One region of the Vibrio splendidus genome, then DNA from elsewhere that is predicted to be linked to it. Evidence: predicted binding sites of a transcription regulator. Region 1 holds the regulator's gene; the other holds the start of a gene.
The links. The regulator PurR, encoded in region 1, represses purine synthesis genes. The targets are predictions, from matches to a motif close to TNANGNAAACGTTTNCNTNA.

Region 1 (7,724 bases):
AATGCATCGTGCAGTTCACCTTCGCCCAACTCTTCATCGAACCTTTCATTGCTTAGTACTGCGATAGCAATCAAGAATGCTAAGCGCTCTGGTGGCAAGTTTAATGAAAAATCATGCTGCTTGACCCAGCCCACCAACTCATCAATTGGCTGCTCTTCGGCAGTTTGAGTCATTTCACTCATTGTGGTTCCTGTTACTGTTCTTCGTCATATCGAACGTATTAGATATGACGCCTATTTCTTTATGACGCGGGCTTGTTACGATTGCATAGCGCATGTTGTGGCTTCTTTTACCACATTCACCGCTGCTATTGCGCAGGTTTTTGAGCCCAAACGTGAATATAACGGCCTAGTGACAGATATGGCTCTTGGCGGCATAGCTGTTTTTCTAGTTCCAATACATCTTCAAATTGGTAATCGCCCATGTACTCCATATTACCTATGTAGTCACTGAAAGAACGAATGCCTGATTTACCACAGATTTCTAGACCGGCGTCTTCTATCCATTGGTAAACCTCTTCTGGCTTCAAGCCTTTTTGTGGTTGCAGCTTAAACCGTTTTCGATGTGGCATCCCATTCAATACATGAGGAATGTTGCCACAAATCACATTTTTCAGGACTAATCCGTGGTGGTTGTAAAACATTATCGAAGCAACGCCACCGGGTTTTACTTGTTCCAGTAATAAATCAAGCGCCTCTTTAGGATCTGCGAGCCATTCCATTACGGCATGAAACATCACAAAATCAACTTGGCCTTCAAGGTGCCCTGCTACTTTTTGGACCGGAGAATGAATAAACCGATACTGCTCTAGCAAACCCGCTTCACTGATACTTTCTTCTGCTAGCTTCAGCATTTCAGAAGATAGGTCACAAAGAGAAACGTTATGCCCAAGCGACGCAATTTTTTGCGACATCTGCGCAAGGCCGCCTCCAGCATCAAGCACATGCAGCGGCGAAGCTGATTGCTCAAATTTGCTCAAAGCTTGTTCTAAATCTTCCCATACGATGATCTGACGGATCTCTCCTTTGTCAGAGCCGTAAATATTTTTTGCAAATTTGTGGGCAATATCGTCGAAATTACGGTCTTCAGTCACGGCTACTTGAGTTATTATGTCCTATCGTGCCTGCTATTCTGTCACAGGAATTTCAGGAATAAAGAGGCGATATCTCTTTTTACTACTAAGTGATGTTTTTTCGGACTATTCGGATATGTTTGAGCTGAAAAAAGTAGTGTCCTCGCTATTGATGCCACTGCCAGCAATGTTAATTCTCGCTTTTCTGGGTTTAGCCCTAGTGATGTTTACTACCAAAAGGAAGACGGGTTGCCTAATCACCCTTTCAGCCCTATGTGGTATTTTCCTAATCGCTTTCCAGCCAGTTTCTAGTCAACTTTTAATGCCAATGGAAAGGCAACACACCGCTTTTTTACCTGTCGATGAAACCGTCGATTACGTGATGGTTCTCGGAAGTGGTCACGTCGTAGACGACCAAATCCCACCAACATCAGAGCTTAGTCGCACCGGTCTAATGCGTTTAAGTGAAGGGATTCGTATTCTACGCCTTTACCCTGGTGCAAAACTCATTTTGTCTGGCTATGGCGCAGGCACTGAGGTGAGCAATGCTAGAATGATGGCCAAAGTTGCGTTGGCTCTAGGTGTCGCAAAGCCCGATATCATTCTGCTTGAAACAGCGAAAGACACATGGGAAGAAGCCCGACAAGCCGCTGCGTTCGTTAAAAATAAAAGAATGGTACTGGTAACTTCCGCTAGCCATATGACTCGCGCATTGAATGAATTCCATGCAGCTGGCATGAAGCCATTACCAGCCCCAACCAATTACCTTGCACAAGAAGGGATTGTTGAACCTTGGAATAAGTACATGCCTAAAGCTCTTTACCTTGAGCAAACTGAGCGTTACTAGCACGAAACAATGGGGTTGATGTGGCAAAGCCTGCGTGATTGGCTTGATACAAGCAATGACACCGTTGAAGAACCCATTGTTGTTCCTGAAACATCTCGCTTAGTTGAAGATGACGGTGGTATTTCTGCGGCTCAGCCTCAATAAACTCAACCGAATCAGTAAACTGAATTTTATCAGTAGACATAATCTTACCTGTAGACATAGTCTTATCTGTAGATTCGGCCAGATAGGCAAGACTGATTAACCAAGTAATTTGCAGGTTTCCAGTTCGTAAACACTAGAAGCTAAGCAATAAAAAAGCCGAGACATCAATGATGTCTCGGCTTTTTACGTTTAAATATCGTTGTTGATTAATCACTCCCGCAGGAAATCAATCACCAGCGAACATGTAACCTTCACCGTGAACCGTTACAAAAATTTGTGGATTCTTAGGGTCAAACTCCATCTTCGCACGCATACGACGGATTAACACATCGATAGTTCGATCGTTTGGAGCATCCACTCGGTGACTGATCATATTCAGAATGCGTTCACGACTTAATACCTGGTTAGGATAAGAAGAGAGCGCAACCAACAGTTCATATTCAGCTTTAGTCAGTTTTACCGGTTCGCCGTTTTTGCTTAGCGCACGACGAGGGATATCAAACGTCCACTCACCAAAACGAACCACAGATTCGTCTTCAGTCTCTTCAACCTTACCTGCTGCTGTTTTACGAGCGGCAGAAATGCGCCAAAGTAGGTTTTTAACTCGAACCAATAACTCGCGAAGTTCGAAGGGTTTAGTAACGTAATCGTCAGCGCCCATTTCAAGGCCAACGATTTTGTCGATGCTATCCGTGCGTCCAGTAACTAAAATAATTCCAATGTCTGATTGACTGCGTAATTCGCGAGTTAGCATCAATCCATCTTCGCCTGGTAAGTTGATGTCCAGCATAATGAGGTCAACGTTGTTTTCTTCTAACACGTTTCTCATTTGAGCGCCGCTTTCTGCTTCGCTTACTGTGTAACCTTCGTTCTGGAAGTATCCGACCAGTTTACTGCGGGTTACCACATCATCTTCTACGACTAATACGTGATAGCTCATCTACACCACTTTTCTTATTTAATAGTTTCAGTGACTATTCTATTCATAACTCGTAACAATTCTAGTGGTACACAAGATAAAAGCCAGAAACATGGATCTTTTTTGATACAAGACAATCTTAAACCTTGCTATTTATCGTCCATCGCAATTCAATATAGGCATTACTACTAACGAGTAACTTTGCGTTTCGCAAATAACCTTGTTATTCAGCCTTGGTGTGCTTATGCACTAGTGACTTCAAGATGCATATAAGTAACACCACAAGACTAAATCAGGATCTAAGAAATGAAAGATACGAAAGCGTTCAACGAGCAAAGAGCAGAAATATACTGGTGGCTATCAAGCTTATTCGCTAAAGAGCTCACTCAAGAAGAACTCGATCACTACCACTCTGTTGAAATTCGTTCTTTCCTAACTGGTTTAGGCGAAAATGAAACACTAAAGCCAGCGATCGATAGCCTAGTGGATGCGCTAAACCGCCTACAAACGCGTGAAGATGCTCAACTAGAATTGTCTGCTGACTTCTGTGACTTATTCTTAAAAACAGATAAGCATGGCGCACTTCCTTACGCTTCTATGTATATCGGTGAGACTGGCCTTTTGAATGATAAGCCAGCAAAAGATATGGAAGAGATCATGGCTAAGCACAACTTAGTGGTGAACCAAGACCTAAAAGAACCAGCTGACCACATCGCTATCGAACTCGACTTCCTTGGCAACTTGATCATCCGTTCTAATGAAACTGAGCTTGAAGAAGAGCTAGAAAAATCGTTCATTGTTCAACAGCAATTTATCGAGCAACAACTTCTTACTTGGGTACCAAAGTTCAACGTTAAATGTCATGACGTTGACGAATTCGGTTTCTACGCATCAGTCTCATCTCTGTTACTTGCATTCTGCAAATTGGACACACAATACCTCGCTGGTGAATAAGCTTATTGGATGACTCGTTAAATAAATTCAGAAGAATGTGACAATTCACCCGGATTTCCGGGTGAATTTTATTGCGAGTAATTTCTAGTCAGTCTAAAATTGTGACCGCAAACGATAAAATATGAAACATTCACGAAATGCTATGCTTATTATAGTTTTGAGCATTTCGGTGTTAAGACAAGCCGCTCAATAGCGGTTTTTTGTTTTTTAGCACTTTAGTACCCAAAGAGCCCTACAAATTTAAGCTCTTAGTTAGGTAGCTTAACGGCTACTTCATTCCGTACTTTGGGAAAGTAGCTTCTAATAGGATAAAACCATGGCCACTATAAAAGATGTCGCTCGCTTAGCAGGCGTATCAACAACAACCGTTTCTCACGTAATCAACAAAACTCGCTTTGTTGCAGAAGCGACGCAAGAAAAAGTAAATAAAGCCGTAGACGAACTGAACTATGCACCAAGTGCCGTTGCTCGTAGTTTGAAGTGCAATACAACCCGCACTATCGGCATGCTAGTTACTCAATCAACTAACCTATTCTTCTCTGAAGTTATCGATGGTGTTGAAAGCTACTGCTACCGTCAAGGTTACACTTTGATCCTGTGTAATACGGGCGGTATCTATGAGAAGCAACGTGACTACATTCGAATGCTTGCAGAGAAACGTGTAGATGGCATCTTAGTTATGTGTTCTGACCTAACTGAAGAGCTGAGAGGCATGTTAGACCGTCACGCTGACATTCCTAAAGTGATTATGGATTGGGGCCCTGAGAGTTCTCAAGCAGATAAGATCATCGACAACTCTGAAGAAGGTGGTTACCTAGCGACCAAATACCTCATTGATCACGGTCACTCCAAGATTGCTTGTTTAAGTGGCCACTTAGACAAAGCGGCATGTGTTGAACGCATCGCGGGTTACAAACGCGCACTCAACGAAGCTAAGATTGCTGCCGATGATAACATGATCATTGAAGGTAACTTCGAGTGTGATACTGCGGTTCTTGCGGCAGAGAAAATCATTAAGATGGTAGATCGCCCAACGGCCGTATTCTGTTTTAACGACACGATGGCACTCGGCCTAATGAGCAGACTGCAAGAGAAAGGAATTCGTATCCCTGAAGATATTTCAGTGATCGGCTATGACAACATCGAGCTGGCTGAATACTTCTCTCCGCCGTTAACAACGGTTCACCAACCCAAACGTCGTGTTGGTAAGAACGCTTTCGAAATTTTGTTAGAACGCATTAAAGATAAAGACCATGAAAAGCGTGTGTTCGAAATGCATCCTGAAATTGTTGAGCGAAGCACAGTTAAAACGTTAAATTAATTGATAAATTCAGTTTAATATAATTAAGCGCACCTTTAGGTGCGCTTTTTTTATCAACAACATGAATGAACCTGGTATCATACTGGAAAGATCATTAATTGAAGCAATATCACATTTTGAAATAACAAGTGTGAGCCTCATTCAACAAAAACTTTATTCTATTCAATCAGTCACGCACAGGGCAAATCACTTGAAAGAGTGAGACGCAAAGCTTCCGGCCTAAACCACTCGTTGGTATGGTAGCGGGGTTACCGATGGCAAAATGCAGTAACTACTAATAATTTAGTAATTTACGGCTAATTGACAATTTAATTGCAACATTTTGCTAATCTCTCGGACCTGCTTATTTGGTGGCGTAGTTCAAATACACCGAGATAAATAACATGGATAAACCGATACTAAAGGATTCAATGAAATTATTTGAATCCCTAGGAAAAATAAAATCACGCTCGATGTTTGGTGGCTTCGGTCTTTTTGCTGATGACACTATGTTTGCTCTGGTTGTAAATGACCAGTTGCACATACGAGCAGACAAATGCACAACGAAACAGTTCGAACAACAAGGGTTTCAACCGTACGTCTACAAAAAACGTGGTTTCCCTGTCGTTACTAAATATTTCGCTTTACCTGAAGGCCTGTGGCAAGACCAAGAGAAAATCTTGCAGCTTGCAACGACGTCTCTGGGTTTTGCTAAAGAAGAAAAAGCTGAGCAATCTTCAGCTAAGCCTACTCGACTCAAAGATCTGCCCAACCTTCGACTCGCCACTGAGCGTATGTTGAAAAAAGCAGGGATCGATTCCGTAGAACGTTTATATGAATCTGGCTCTGTAAACGCATTTAACGCCATCAAAGAATCACATGCGTCTTCTGTCAGTATTGAACTACTTTGGGCGTTAGAAGGCGCGATCAATGGCACACATTGGTCTGTTATACCGCAGCAGCGTCGTGAAGAGCTTATCAATCGCGTCAATTAACATTGTCAGTGCAAATTATCTATATAACTAAGCCGCATTTACTGCGGCTTTTTTTATATCTGCTGAAAGTTAATCTATGCTTTGCCTGTCTATCTATACTAATGGTATACATTGAAAATTTGGAGGAAGTATCAATGAGTAAGAAAATGATATTGGGTATTGTGTTGGTCGTAACCATCGTCTTGTTAGGCGTCAATTTCGGCCAATACCTAACGCTTGAAAATGCCAAGGCCCAACAAGCCGTTTTAAATGACTACATTGATAGCAACTTCATTGCTGCCGCTGCTATCTATTTTGTCGCGTATATAATGATTACTGCTTTCTCCATTCCTGGTGCCGCTGTTGTGACCCTATTAGGGGCCGCGCTATTTGGCTTCTGGAACAGCTTGCTGCTGGTATCTTTCGCGAGTGCGATCGGTGCGACCTTAGCATTCTTAAGTAGCCGTTATCTGTTACGTGACTGGATTCAAACCAAGTTTGGTGACAAATTAGCAACGATTAACAAGGGCGTTGAAAAAGACGGAGCATTTTACTTATTTTCTCTGCGTCTGATTCCTGTCTTCCCGTTTTTCCTTATCAATCTGTTGATGGGTCTAACACCGATGTCAGTGAGTCGTTACTACATTACGAGTCAAATAGGGATGTTACCGGGTACTGCTGTTTTCTTGAATGCTGGTACTCAACTCGCGGAAATTGATTCACTTTCGGGTATCGTGTCCCCTTCAGTACTATTGTCATTTGCCTTACTGGGTGTATTCCCAATCATTGCTAAATGGTTGATGAATAAATTTCGCTCAGCACCTGTGGCTGAATAACGTATATAACTGAATAACGTATACTTATAATAGCTAAATAACGCATATAGCCAGATAAGGTTCTATCTCAATGAAAATCTTCAGTGCATCGAATCCGACAGAAGCTCATATCATCTGTGGATTGTTAGAAAGCGAGAATATTGCCTGTGAAGTCCGTGGTGAAGGGTTGTTCGGATTGAAAGGGGAAATCCCATTCACTGAAGAAACTGACCCTTACGTATGGTTATATGAGCTAGAATTGGCGAGCAAAGCCCGGGCAGTTGTTAATGACTACCAGAAACAGCAAGATTCGATCATCTATGAAGAGTGGCGTTGTGGTGAGTGTCATGAAGTCAACGAAGCGCAATTCGGCTCTTGCTGGCAGTGCGGTGCTGCTTCACCTGAATAGTAAGGTTTCAGTGACCTTATAGAACGATTCGGTCAGATACCTCCTCCAAATAAAAACGGGAAGCTAAAATTAGCTTCCCGTTTTTGTTTCAATTCTATTCGAGCATCTGTTCTGCTAAAGAATCACTGAATTTGCTTTTGAATAAAAGCGATAGATCGTTGATTGAATTCTTCAGGGTTTTCTACGTTGCACACATGCCCACAGTTGGCAATTTCTACCAACTCACTCGACTTATGCGCTTCTACCATTTCTTTTACTGGCTTGATGAACATGTAGTCGCGCTCGCCCAT
Region 2 (7,724 bases), on a different replicon from region 1:
TTAGCCGCGTTATCGTCAGTCGCAATAACCCCATCAAATTTATAACCTGCGTATTTGGCTTGTAAGTAATCGGCGAGATAGTCGTAGTACTCAGAGCTATGGACGCGCTTTGTATCCAAATACTCGATTGAGAGTTTAACTTCGGTTTGAGATTGGCTGAACGCACTGTCTATCCCTTTCTGAAAGTCAGCAGTCCATTGGTAAGAAGGTTCGTATGAGTGTAAAACTAGGATGCGTTTGATATCCCAGTCGGTAGCAAAACTGACTGTAGAAAAAGCGCTAACACACAATACAGCGATTGATATCAATAGCTTGTACATACAAAACCCTTTATAAAAGATGGGGTATTGTACTTAGATTAACGCTTTCTCAAAGAATCTTTAGTTCTCGACCCACACTTTATCGTGAGAAGCATGATCTTGTGCCCAAAAATCATGTAACTGCTTAGCAAAGCCGTTGATATCTTGACCGTTTTCAATAATCACGTCGGAGATCAACAGAGAGTCTTCCGCTTCTGTGACAATAGCACTCGCCACAACATCACCATTTTGAGTTCCAATGTATAAAACATGCTCATCAGACAACATAATCTGACTCAAGAACTCAAGCATATGTGCCCTTTCGGTTTCATCGTGATAAACACTGGCTTGGTTAAGTGAAAAAAGTACCGTCAGTTTATGGAAATCGACTTTATGCAGTTCATCAATTTGGGAAGGAATTTGATCTTGAGCGAGGAGTTGGTAATTCTTGGATGGGAGTCTGCTTTGATAAAGTTCTCGACCTAGCAAGCTCTCCTTTGCGGGATAAGCAATGTCGAGTTGGCTAAACAGCCATTGGTTTTTCTTATGTGCGCTTTCAGGTATTTCGTTATTCATTCTTTTAGTACCTAAGATTAGTAACCCCAAATATCACAGTTATTTGGGAGACATATGGTCGGCGTAGGAGCCGAGCTACATGCAGAAAGGATACAGAGCATGACTAACGCCAACAAGTACTTTAAATGCTTCATATTTTTCATTCTCTCATAACATCCTTTAAGAACTCGGTGAAAAGCTCTACACTCGTATTCAAGCTTTCAATATCCTTATAGTAAACAGAACTATATAAATAAAAAGGACTTCTTATGAAAAAAGCCTTAATAGCAGCAGGTATCATCACAATGTTGGCAGGCTGTTCGGACAACGAGGTTGGCGACGTATCTCTGGGATTCTTCACAATGAAGGATATCAAAATGTCATCGTTAGATGACGATAAGATCGAAGGTGTGACTTGTCACATTGCATCAATCGAAGCAAACCTGAGTCTTTCCGATCCAAGCGATAGTTCTATCTCTTGTCGTCAAACAGGCGAAATCACTCCAGAAATGATTGCTAAAATAGACAAAAGTAAATCAGGTGAAGTGGTATTCAAGCAGTCGAAAAGTATCTTCTTCAAAACGATGAAGGTTCGTCGTATCTACGATGCTGAGAATCAATCGCTGCTTTACTTATCTTACACAACCAAAGAAACAGAAGGCAGCTTCAAACATAGCCTTTCAACCGTTCCGCTATGGGGTACAAAGGCTTACGTAGATCCAGCAACACTCGTACCAGCCGAATAGTCTCACGCGAATGGTCTGAAGCAAAAGTAAGCTGAATCACCTGTACAGACATTGTGCAGGTGATTCAAAATGTAATAAAAATGAAAGAAACAGAAACAAAATGTGATATCATGCGGCAAAATTTTTTCACTGTATTTGTCATATGAAATTTCCTGGACAGCGTAAATCTAAACACTACTTTCCAACTCACGCCCGTGATCCGTTGGTCAACCAAATTCAACAAACACCTAAGCTACACCGCGCAACAGTTGTCGGTATAGGTCAAACGATTGTTGATATCGAAGCCCGTGTTGACAACGAGTTCCTAGAAAAATACGAGCTGAGTAAAGGCCACTCACTGGTTTTGGAAGAAAGTAAAGCAGATGCGCTGTATGAAGAGTTAGTTGAGCGCGGTTTGATCACGCACCAATACCCTGGCGATACTATCGGCAACACACTGCACAACTATTCTGTTCTTGCAGACAGCAAATCTGTCCTACTTGGCGTAATGTCTAAGAAGATTGAAGTTGGCTCATTTGGTTACCGCTACCTTTGCCGCACTTCTTCTCGTATGAACTTAAACCACTTACAAACCGTTGATGGTCCCATTGGTCGTTGTTACACGCTCATTACCGAAGATGGCGAACGTACGTTTGCGATCAACGAAGGACACATGAACCAGCTGCTTCCTGAAAGTATTCCTGAACAGATTTTTGAAAAAGCGTCTGCATTAGTTGTGTCTTCATACTTAATGCGCGGTAAGCCTGAAGATCCGATGCCAAAAGCGGTACAAAAAGCGATTGAATACGCGAAAGCGTACAATGTGCCAGTTGTACTGACACTTGGCACGAAGTACGTGATCGAAGGTAACGCTGAATGGTGGCAAGAATACCTGAAAGAAAACGTAACCATCGTCGCAATGAATGAAGATGAAGGTGAAGCATTAACGGGTGAAAAAGATCCGCTATTGGCTGCGAACAAAGCTCTTGAGTGGGTTGACCTAGTTCTCTGCACGGCAGGCCCTGTCGGCTTATACATGGCAGGCTACACTGACGAACCAGCGAAACGCGAAACAACGCTTCCGTTACTGCCGGGTAACATTCCTGAATTTAACAAATACGAATTCAGCCGTGCGATGCGTAAGCAAGACTGTAAAGACCCAGTAAAAGTGTACTCTCACATTGGCCCTTACTTAGGCGGCCCACTTGAGATTAAGAACACCAACGGCGCTGGTGATGGTGCACTTTCAGCACTGCTACATGACATGGCAGCAAACAGCTACCATCACGTTAACGTACCGAACTCTGAGAAGCACGAACACGCTTGTCTAACTTACTCTTCACTGTCTCAAATTTGTAAGTACGCAAACCGTGTAAGCTATGAGGTGTTGACTCAGCACTCTCCTCGCCTTTCTCGTGCGCTACCTGAACGCGAAGATAGCTTAGAAGAAACATACTGGGATCGTTAATCAACCATGCCAGGTTGTTAACTCATTGAGGTTGATGACCAGCTAGACTATCCATTCCTGAAGGGCTGCTATATGCAGCCCTTTTTGTATTCAGCACTAATATAACTGCAGATGAAGGCAGTCAGAACGAATATTTTGCTCGTTTAAGATTTGATCTCGCGCAATGACTCTTTAGATCTGTTATCTTCCAGCACATAATTCGTGTGGTTTGCCTTTACTTGGCAAATTTATACAGTACTATCGCCACGCAAACGTTTACGTACCACCTTTCGGTTCTGATATAAGGATCAAATATGCTATCTGATATTGATATTTGTCGCTCTACTCCCCTTAAAAACATCAGTGAAGTTGCCAAACAAGTTGGCCTGCAACACAACGAACATCAGCCATTAGGGCAATACAAATCTAAAGTGTCTCTGACATCACTTGAACGCCTCGCCAACCAACAAGATGGTAAATTGGTCGTGGTGACCGCTATCACACCAACGCCTCTTGGCGAAGGCAAAACAGTCACTACTATTGGATTAGCACAAGGCCTCGCAAAGATTAACCAATCTGCGATGGCCTGCATTCGCCAGCCTTCAATGGGCCCAGTATTTGGTGTAAAAGGCGGCGCAGCGGGCGGTGGTTACTCTCAAGTCGCCCCTATGGAGCAATTAAACCTTCACCTCACTGGTGACATTCATGCCGTGACAGCCGCTCATAACCTCGCCTCTGCAGCCATTGATGCACGCTTATATCATGAACACCGTGAAGGGTTAGAAGCCTTTGAAGCACGTTCAGGCTTAAAAGCGCTCAACATTGATCCTAGTAGAATCGTTTGGCGACGTGTACTGGACCATAATGACCGTGCATTACGCATGATCACAGTAGGCAAAAACGAAGCAGACAAAACAATTAATGGCCTTGAACGGGAAGATGGTTTTGATATCTCAGCCGCTTCAGAGCTGATGGCTATTCTCGCTCTTGCCGATGATCTGCAAGACCTACGCAAGCGTATCGGCCGTGTGGTACTCGCATACAACAATCAAGGTTCGCCATTAACCGCAGAAGACTTCAACGTCGCGGGCGCTATGACAGTAACGATGAAGGACTCTATTGAACCAACATTGATGCAAACCCTTGAAGGCGTTCCTACTCTAATACACGCGGGACCTTTCGCTAACATCGCACACGGTAACTCATCTATTATTGCTGATAAGATAGCGTTAAAACTGAGTGACTTCGTCGTGACAGAAGGTGGTTTCGGCTCAGACATGGGCTTTGAGAAAGCGTGTAACATAAAAGTGAAAGCATCGAACAAGAAACCCGATTGCGCCGTAGTTGTCGCAACATTACGCGGATTAAAGGCCAACTCTGGTTTATACGATTTGAGACCGGGTACTCCATTACCTGATTCAATCTTTAATGACGATCAAGACGCGCTCACAGCAGGCTTTGAGAACCTTAAATGGCACATCAACAACGTTAAACAATACCAAGTACCTACTGTCGTTGCGATCAACCGATTCCCACAAGATTCAGCTCAAGAGCTCGATACTTTGAAACAAATGATCACCGACTTTGACCCAAGTGTCAGCGTTGAAGTAAGTGAAGCCTTTGGTCAAGGTGGTGAAGGTGCAATTCAGTTGGCTCACGCCGTGGTAAAAGCATGCCAAACAGAGAGTAAATTTAAGCCTTTGTACTACTCTGAGCAAAGCTTAGAAGAGAAACTGATGGCAGTCGCTGAAGTCGGATACGGCGCAGCAAGTATTTCGCTATCACCACTGGCAAGAAAACAACTGACTGAGTTCAACCAACACGGCTATGGCGACCTATCGGTTTGTTTGGCAAAAACGCCATTATCGATTTCAACAGAAGCTCAAATAAAGGGTGCACCCACTCAGTTTAACGTACCCGTTAGAGAGTTAAAACTGTGTGCTGGTGCCGGCTTCATCTACGCTTTGTGCGGCAACGTAATGACCATGCCAGGCTTACCTGACAAACCGGCTTTCATGTCATTAGACATTGATAGTAATGGAAATATTATCGGCCTAAACTAGGTGTCCTTAGCTAGATAAACGGCAATTAATCGCGATTAGTTTGGCTCAAATTTCAGACCAGCGTTCTATATTAAGCAATCATTTCCTAACGAAGTGATTGCTCAACAATCAAGCTTGAATGCAAAAAGTTGCACTAAAATCGTAGTTATATGCAAATCTTGTTTTAAGTTCTGGGTTAAGATCACATTAAAAACCCCATAAAATATATAGTATTGCGCTGATTCTTTGAGGACAGTGATGAATACGAGTATAAAAAAACTAGTCAGCCAATTTCTATGCACCATATTTGCCCTAGGATTAGTCCCTGCCCTCTACATCAATTCTGAACTTGACAGAATTGATGCTCAGCATACTCTAAATATTAAGCAGTCTAGCCAAAACCAAATCGAATACAGTTTTCACGAACTGGCCGTTATTGTTGAGCAAATATCTAATTCTGTTCCTTCTATCGCAGACTCTCAAACGTTACTTCGCGCAATTGAAGAACCATCAATTGTTCATAAACAAGCTCTGCAAGATCTGTGGGTGATGTTAGCTCGCGGACAACAATACTATTCTCAACTCCGCTACCTCGACCTAGAAGGTAACGAGGTTTACCGTATCAACTACAACAACAATAAAGCGACAATAGTTCCTGAGAATAAACTGCAGAACAAATCAGCTCGTAGCTACTTTAAAGACCTCCACCGACTGAAGATTGGAGAAGTAAGCTCCAACGGTATCGATTTAGAGATTGAGAATGGTGAAGTCGTCCACCCTTTGATGCCAGCCCTAAGGATAATGACACCCGTCGCCTCAGAAGATCGTATTATTGGCTACTTTATTGCTAACCTTAATATGCTCGAGGTCTACGACCGCCTTCTTTATCAAATCGGTACATCATCAGCCGTCCCTGTCATTCTTAACAGAACCGGACATGTCATCATGGGCCCTGATATCGAAGAATCGTTTGGGCATCTTATTGAATCTCGTTCAGATAAAACCTATGCGAAGCTTTACCCAGAGCTTTGGAAAGCCATTCAAGAAAATACCTCTTCTAGCTACTTTGATGGTAAAAACTGGTATTTTCACTCAGATATCAGCCCTAAAATAAAGCAATTTAAAGGACCAATTTATTTGGTTCTTCATGTTGAAAACCAACAATTTAGCAGCCAATACCGACAAGAAAAACAAGCCATATTCGTACAGATCATCACCTTATCTTTCTTAATTTCGATGATCTCAGCAGGTTTTGTGCTTTGGAACAGTAACCATAAAAAGAACAGCATCGATAGCCAACTGGCTAAAGCCGCGATGAATGGCATGTCAGCCTTGGTAATTACTGACCGAAATAACCGAATCATCAAAGTAAACCAAGAGTTTACTCGCGTGAGTGGTTACGATTTGGAAGATGTAAAAGGACGTCAGCCTTCGATGTTTGCCTCTGGTCGCTACAATCAAGAGTTCTACATCAAGATGTGGAGCATTATCACTAAGACGGGAGTTTGGGAAGGTGAAGTGGTCAATCGCCGTAAAGACGGGTCTTTGATCACTGAAATACTACGAATCCAAACCATCAAAGATTCGAAAGATGTGATTCAGTTTTACGTCGCTTCTTTTGTCGATATTAGTAAACATAAAGAACTCGAAAAAAAGCTCAGAAATCTAAGTGAAAAAGACGCATTAGCTGGTTGCTGGAATCGAAGAAAGTTTGACCTTGAACTTCGTGACGAATGTTCTCGTGTTAATCGTTACCCTACTCGCGAACAATCTTGCTTAGCTATCTTGGATATTGACTACTTCAAACGCATTAACGACAGATTTGGGCACGATTACGGTGATCGAGTCATTCAAACAGTCGCTCAAGTACTTCAGCGTGAATGCCGTGAAACAGATTTTGTTGCTCGCATTGGTGGCGAAGAGTTTGGTGTTATTCTGCCTCACACCACAACAGAAGGAGCTGAATACGTTCTCAACAGGCTGAGAATTGCTGTGAGCCTTGAACTCGATAACGTAGTCACTGTGAGTGGCGGCATTACTAACATCACCAATGATCCAGCGCTGAACTACAAGTGCGCTGATTTAGCGTTATACGAAGCTAAAGCAGCAGGTAGAAACAATGTATGCTTATTCCTAGACAAAGAAATGAGTGAAATAGCCTAACAATAGATAGTACAAGCACTCTTGTTAGGCTCTCGATCAACTTGGAGCCGGGTAAAACTCTAACTTGTTCCCTTCTACCACCAGAATACAATCCATCTTCGCAGCATGAGCGGCTTGTTTACCTAAGTTCGTATCTTCAAACACAACACACTGCTTTGGCTGTAATCCCATACCAAAACACGCATCTAAGAAGGTATCTGGGTTGGGTTTGTGATTCTTAACGTCTGTTGCTGTCACTAGGATATCGAGCTTGCTCAAGATATCTGTTTTGTCCAACAACTGTTCTGCACTGTTACGTTGGCTACCCGTCCCGACGGCAATCTTCTTGCTACCTAAATTTTCTAATAACAGAGAATGCGTACAAGGGATGATATCTCCTTTGTCTTCAATCGCAGCAAACGACGCCATCTTAAACGTAGAAACCGCTTGTGGGTCGAGCGATAAACCGTATTTACTGTTCACCTCACCCGCGATCTTATAACTCGGCATGCCA

Region 2: a site for PurR is predicted at 3,291-3,310, ahead of OCU90_RS19480 (formate--tetrahydrofolate ligase). Genes of this name have one in related genera too.

What each region holds. Positions count from the first base shown of each region.
Region 1 covers NZ_AP025508.1:2,593,407-2,601,130, forward strand. Annotated here, with positions in the region: gene mukF (chromosome partition protein MukF) at 1-182, opposite strand, end outside; gene cmoM (tRNA uridine 5-oxyacetic acid(34) methyltransferase CmoM) at 308-1,093, opposite strand; partial or broken gene elyC (envelope biogenesis factor ElyC) at 1,209-2,063, shown strand; gene torR (two-component system response regulator TorR) at 2,290-3,003, opposite strand; gene torD (molecular chaperone TorD) at 3,289-3,936, shown strand; gene purR (HTH-type transcriptional repressor PurR) at 4,253-5,257, shown strand; cyclic di-GMP riboswitch class I at 5,428-5,513, shown strand; gene OCU90_RS11560 (TfoX/Sxy family DNA transformation protein) at 5,641-6,231, shown strand; gene OCU90_RS11565 (TVP38/TMEM64 family protein) at 6,366-7,046, shown strand; gene OCU90_RS11570 (putative signal transducing protein) at 7,117-7,434, shown strand; gene OCU90_RS11575 (alpha/beta fold hydrolase) at 7,557-7,724, opposite strand, start outside.
Region 2 covers NZ_AP025509.1:489,516-497,239, reverse strand. Annotated here, with positions in the region: gene OCU90_RS19500 (HD domain-containing phosphohydrolase) at 1-320, opposite strand, end outside; gene OCU90_RS19495 (hypothetical protein) at 381-875, opposite strand; gene OCU90_RS19490 (CreA family protein) at 1,124-1,600, shown strand; gene OCU90_RS19485 (inosine/guanosine kinase) at 1,743-3,047, shown strand; gene OCU90_RS19480 (formate--tetrahydrofolate ligase) at 3,341-5,089, shown strand; gene OCU90_RS19475 (sensor domain-containing diguanylate cyclase) at 5,327-7,231, shown strand; gene OCU90_RS19470 (beta-phosphoglucomutase family hydrolase) at 7,268-7,724, opposite strand, start outside.